Regions from separate parts of the Parafrankia sp. BMG5.11 genome, predicted to be linked through region 2. Evidence: riboswitches for the same ligand, from Rfam matches in the RefSeq annotation. Region 2 holds a riboswitch; the other holds the start of a gene.

Region 1 (3,039 bases), on a different contig from region 2:
ACTCGAACAGCATCTGCAAGGTGCCTTGCGCGATTTCCGGCTGGTAGGGCGTATAGGCCGTCAGGAACTCGCCCCGCTGGATCAGGTGGTCGACCGTCGCCGGGACATGGTGGCGATAGGCCCCTGCCCCGCAGAAGAACGCCGCATCGCCCGCAGCCAGGTTCTTGCTCGACAGCCGCCGCATGTGCCGCTCGACCGCCATCTCGCTCGCGTGGGCCGGAAGCCCTTCGATCGGCTGCTTCAGGTACTGCTCGGCCGCGACATCCGTGAACAGCGCGTCCACGTCGGGCGCGCCGATCACGGAAAGCATCGCCGCGCGATCACTGTCGGTCAGGGGGAGATAGCGCATGGGTTCAGGTCTCTGCAGTGAAGAAGGTGGCGCGTGTACGGCGCGTGGCAAAACCAACCGTACATAGGGGTCGCGGCCAGCAGGCGCGCCGATGGGCCGGCGAAGGCGCGCCAAATTGGCTCACAGTCCGGCGACGAAGTCCTTGTAGGCGCTCCCGTCCATCAGGCCGTCCAGTTCGCCGGCGTCGGCGATCGTCAGCTTGAAGAACCAGCCGTCGCCTTCGGGGGCGGAGTTCACCAGCGCAGGATCCTCTTCCAGCGCCGGATTGCCTTCGATCACGGTGCCGCTGACGGGAGAGTACACATCGCTCGCCGCCTTCACGCTTTCGACCACGGCCGCCTCATCACCTTTGGTGACGGCCGCACCCTCGCCAGGCACTTCGACGAACACGATATCGCCTAGCTGGCTCTGCGCATAATCGGTGATGCCGACGGTGGCGGTGTCACCTTCGACTTCGATCCATTCGTGGTCTTGCGTGAAATAACGGGTCATTTCGATGCTCCGGTCGCCTGATTGCGGGGTTGGCGGTGATAGCGGTGGGGAATGAACGGCATCGTCTCCACCGTCAGCGGAACGCGCTTGCCGCGCACCTCGGCCTCCATAGGAGTGCCAGGCGCGGAGTATTGGGTATCGACGTACCCTATCGCGATCGGCGCACCCACGCTGGGCGCGAAGCCGCCAGAGGTAATGCGGCCGATCAGCGCTTCGTCAGAATAAATCGACGCGCCTTCGCGTACGGGCATGCGCCCCTCCACCGTAAAGCCGACCAGCTTGCGCGGGGCACCATCGGTCAGGGCGCGAAGGATCCGGTCGGCGCCGTGAAAGCCGCCCTGTTCGCGGCGGCGTTTTGAAATCGCGAACGCGGCGCTGCCTTCAACCGGGTCGATGTTCTCGTCGAGGTCATGGCCATAGAGCGGCAAGCCTGCTTCCAGCCGGAGCGAATCGCGCGCGCCCAGGCCGACGGGTCGCACCCGATCATCCGCACACAGCGTATCAGCCAGCTCAGCCAGGCGTTCGGCCGGGAACGACAGCTCGAAGCCATCCTCGCCGGTATAACCGCCCCGCCCAATGCCGAGTTGCTCGCCGCGCCATTCGACCGAGGTGCCCTGCATGAAGTACAGGCCATCCGCTGCGCCGGGGGCGATTGCCTCGAGCACTGCAGCCGCCTCAGGCCCCTGAAGCGCAAGCAGGCCGCGTTCGTCGAGATGCGTCAGGGTGATCTCGTCAGGCAGATGCTCGCGCAAGAAAGCGATGTCGTCCCACTTCGTCGCGCCATTGACGACAATGTAAAAGCGCGGCGTCTCGCCTCCCGGCGGCGTGACGTTGGTCACCATCAGGTCATCGAGAATGCCGCCATCCTCGGCCAGCAATAGCGAATACCGGATCCGTCCGGGCTTGAGCGCCGAGATATCACCGGGGAGAATGACCTCGAGCGCTTCGGCCGCGCCTTCCCCCTCGACGATCAACTGGCCCATGTGGCTGACATCGAACAGGCCGGCATGCTCACGGGTCCAGAGATGTTCGGCCATGATCCCACCCTGGGGACCGGCGTACTGGATCGGCATCTCGTACCCGGCGAAAGGCACCATCCGCGCACCGCGCGCGCGGTGCCACGCGTCCAGCGGCAGCGCCTCGATCTCGATGGGTTCTTCGCTCTCGCTCACGCGCACACTCCGACAGCGCGGCCGATGGCCGGCAAGGCCATCTCGAAACCGCTGCCCCCTCTGTCGGGAAACCTGAGAGTTTGGCCGGCGCCTTGCGGCACGCAGCTTACACCGTCGGTGGCCGCGCCCCCGGATTATCGGGCGACGAGGCGCTTTCCAGAGTGCCGCATGGCCCGCCACGGTCCGGTTGCCTGAGAGTTTCCGGGGCGGTTGCTCCTTCGGCGGCCCCGCCCCTGACAAGCAGACGGCGGGACGCTCTCCCATGGCGGACGCCGGAATCGCTTCCGAACGACAACTCTGCCCTGCGCGAGTCCGCTGGCGCGGTCAATCGAGATTGGGGCGCAGCCAACGTTCGGCGGTCGCGATATCCACGCCCCGCCGCCGGGCATAGTCTTCCAGCTGGTCGCGGCCGATCCGCGCGACCCCGAAATACTCGCTTTCGGGATGGCCGAAGTAAAACCCGCTAACCGCGGATGTCGGATACATGGCGTAGTTCTCGGTCAACGTCAGTCCGGCCGTGTTGCCCGCATCCAGCAATCCGAACAGCGTCGGCTTCAGGCTGTGATCGGGGCAGGCAGGATAGCCGGGCGCCGGGCGGATGCCGCGATATTCCTCGCGGATCAGCGCCTGGTTGGTCAGTTGCTCGTCAGGAGCGTAACCCCACAGATCAGTGCGCACGTGGCGGTGAAGGCTTTCGGCAAAGGCTTCCGCCAGCCGGTCGGCCAGCGCCTTCAGCAGAATGTCAGAGTAATCGTCCTTGTCGGCGCGGAAACGTTCTGAATGCGGCTCGATCCCGTGGATGCCGACAGCGAACCCGCCAATCCAGTCGCCCGACGGGTCGATGAAGTCGGCCAGGCACATGTTCGCCCGGTCGCGGCTTTTCTTCACCTGCTGGCGCAGGAACGGCAGCGTGACGTGCCGCTCCTCCTCCACCAGGTGGATCGTCACGTCGTCGCCATCGCGGGCGCACGGCCACAGGCCAGCGACCCCTTTGGCGGTCAGCCATTTCTCGCCGATGATCCGGTC
Region 2 (3,039 bases):
CTGCGCCGTGCAGATGTTGCTCGTCGCCTTCTCCCGCCGGATGTGCTGCTCACGGGTCTGCAGCGTGAGCCGGTAGGCGGGGTTGCCGGCCGCGTCCACCGAGACCCCGACGAGCCGGCCGGGCAGCGTCCGCTCCAGACCCGACCGGACGGCGAGATAGCCGGCGTGCGGCCCGCCGAAGGACAGCGGAAGCCCGAACCGCTGGGTGCTCCCGACCGCGATGTCCGCGCCGAGCGCGCCCGGCGAGCGCACCAGGGTGAGCGCGAGCAGGTCCGCGGCGACCGTCACCACGATGTCGCGTTCCCGGGCCTGCGCGATCACCCCGCGCAGGTCCCGCACCTCCCCACCGGCCCCCGGGTACGACAGCAGCACGCCGAAGGCGTCCCCGAGCACGTCGGACGGCACTACCGAAGGCACCTCGGACGGTGCCGACGGCGCGGCGGACTGCGCGGGAGCGGCCGGTCCGGCGGCCGGCCGCTCACCCGGGGCCGGCGACGGACGTCCGGTGAGCCCGTCGCGGAGGTCGACGACGAGCACGGTGATGCCGAGCGCCTCCGCCCGGGTCCGGACCACCGCGATGGTCTGCGGCAGCGTGTCGGCGTCGATCACGAAGGTCGAGCGGCGGCCCCGGGCGGCCCGGTGGGCGATCTGCATGGCCTCCGCCGCCGCCGTCGGCTCGTCCAGCAGCGAGGCGCCGGCCACGGCGAGGCCGGTCAGATCCGTGATCACCGTCTGGAAGTTCAGCAGGGCCTCGAGCCGCCCCTGGGAGATCTCCGGCTGGTACGGCGTGTACGCCGTGTACCAGGCCGGGTTCTCCAGGACGTTGCGCTGGATCACCCCGGGCATGACCGCCGGGTGGAAGCCCAGACCGATCATGGAGGTGACCCGCCGGTTGTACCCGGCCAGCCCGCGCAGCTCCGCGAGCACCTCGGTCTCGTCGACGGCCGGGGGCAGGTCCAGCTCGGTGTCCCGGATGGCCGCCGGCACCGCCGCGTCGGTCAGCCCCGTCAGCGAGCCCAGCCCCAGCAGGTCGAGCATCGCCCGGCGGTCGGCCTGGTCCGGGCCGACGTGCCGGTCGGTGAACCTCGGGACGAACCCGGCCGGCAGCCCCGGCCCGGCGGTGTCCGGTCGCGCGGATCCGGTGGACTCCGGTCGCGGCGGGGCCTGGCGGGCCTGCGTGTCGCCGCCGTTCCCGGACGCCGCCTCGGCGGCAATCCCCCTGGCCGCGTCCGTCGCCACGGCGGGTGCCGCGGTGTCGGAAATCGGTGTCTGTGTGGTGGTCTCGATGGTCATCGCGCGCTCCGGAGGTCGAGCAACGCCGGAGGCACCCCCGCGATCGGTGGTCACGGCGGCGCTCCCGCGTCGCGGCGGGCCTCCCCCTCTGTCATGGGCCTGAGAGCTTCGCCGGCCTGCCATGCCACCCGGAGCCTCCCGAGAGACGCGGCGGCCGGCTTGCACCGTCGGCGGGACGCTTGCGCGTCCGCTTTTCAGAGTCGCCTGACCCGGCGGTCTTGGGCCTGAGAGTTTGCGGGGAGTTCTTGCTCCTTCGGCGCCCCGGGCCACGGCCCGGAGCTCTCCCGCACGGGTGTGAGCGGCGCGATGTGAAGTTGTCAGCCCGCGGCGAGCGGGCCGTCCTGAGGCCAGGCTAATCGGCCTCGGTCCCGGCGGCCAACGATCCCGGCGATCTCGAAACAGGCACGAAACACGATGTCGACCAGGCTGAGAACTGCCTCACACCCGGGGCGTCGGTGCCTCGCGGCGGCGGTTCCCGTGCCTCGCGGCCACCGCCGTACCGCCGTACCGCCGTGCGGTTCACGCGCCGTGACCGGGGAAGTGTCCTCGAGGCGGCGTCCAGGGCCGCGGGCGGCCGGAAGCCATGGCCGCGACAGGGCCCGAGGACGGTCGGGCAAAGGGGCCGGCGGGGCGGCCGGCCGGCGAAGGAGGGAAACGGGATGGCCCGAGGGATCAGGTCCAGGAAGTCCTCCAGGAACGGCGGGAGCGCGAAGCGGGCGAAGACGGCGCGTATGCGCACGGACGTCCCCTCCACCGTCGCCCGTTCCGACGACAAGGCCGTGCGTACATGGAAGGAGACCCACGACTCGGCGGTCGAGAGCTACGGCGAGGGTGAGCGTGCGCACCGCACGGCGTTCGCAGCGCTCAAGCACACACACGAGAAGGTCGGGGACAACTGGGCCCCCAAGGAGGGCGGCCGCCGCGGGCCCTCCGACGAGCAGGCCGCGCGCCCCACCGACAAGGCACTTTCCGACCCGCTTCCCACCGCCGAAGGCGTGGACGAGAAGGCGTCCGTGAAGCACCTGCGGGAAATCGCCCGGCAGCTCGACATACCGGGCCGCTCGACGATGAACAAGGCCGACCTGATCGAAGCCGTCAGGAAGGCGAACCGGCGGGCCACCGCGGCCGCCCGCGGCTGACTCCCGGCCCCCGGCGGAAAACACCGCCGGGGGCCGCCCGCCGGGCCGCCGCCTGCCGGTCAATACCTCCGGCGGCGGTCACTCCGGGGCTCCGGCGGTCACTCCGGCTGTTTCGCGTCGCGGAACTTCGCCGCCTCGACGTCGCTGCGCGCGCCACCGCGCTCCCCCTCGAAGAACGACTCGGCAAGGCGGTCGTGTGAGGTCTGGTCCGTCACCTGGCGGGCCATCTCCTCGTCGGAGAGCCCCTGGCCGGCCGGCGCGGTGTGGGTGGCGGTGTAGGTGGCGGCACGGGCACGCGGCCGGGCCTCGCGGGCCGAGGGCCGTACCGGCTGTCCCGTCCTGGTCTTCGTGTCGTTCCTGGCCTGTTGCCCCATGCTCGCCCTCCCACCATCCGTCCGGCGGCACCGGCCTGCCGGCATTCGCCCGTTCCGGTGGCTGATCCCTGCCGGCATTCGCCCGTTCCGATGGCTGATCACCGCGGCCGCGACGAGCCGGCCGCGATCCGCCACTGTCGACATGCCCGGACCGCGCCCTCATCACCCCCGCCTGTCCCGCGGCGCCGAGAGGTTTTTCCGGGGCCCGGACGGACATGTAGCCCGCGCCGGCC

Evidence for each region. Region 2 has a riboswitch for glycine ahead of gcvP (aminomethyl-transferring glycine dehydrogenase). Riboswitches for the same ligand answer to the same signal wherever they lie in the genome.
Region 1: linked by a shared signal. The riboswitch ahead of gcvT (glycine cleavage system aminomethyltransferase GcvT) and the one ahead of gcvP (aminomethyl-transferring glycine dehydrogenase) in region 2 are both predicted to bind glycine.

Annotation. Positions count from the first base shown of each region.
Region 1 is NZ_SJXI01000015.1:28,926-31,964, reverse strand. Features, by position in the region: gene gcvPA (aminomethyl-transferring glycine dehydrogenase subunit GcvPA) at 1-349, opposite strand, end outside; gene gcvH (glycine cleavage system protein GcvH) at 470-841, opposite strand; gene gcvT (glycine cleavage system aminomethyltransferase GcvT) at 838-2,013, opposite strand; glycine riboswitch at 2,183-2,286, opposite strand; gene metH (methionine synthase) at 2,338-3,039, opposite strand, start outside.
Region 2 is NZ_SJXI01000088.1:27,500-30,538, forward strand. Features, by position in the region: gene gcvP (aminomethyl-transferring glycine dehydrogenase) at 1-1,293, opposite strand, end outside; glycine riboswitch at 1,380-1,493, opposite strand; glycine riboswitch at 1,497-1,591, opposite strand; gene E0504_RS42265 (ChaB family protein) at 2,025-2,432, shown strand; gene E0504_RS42270 (hypothetical protein) at 2,531-2,806, opposite strand.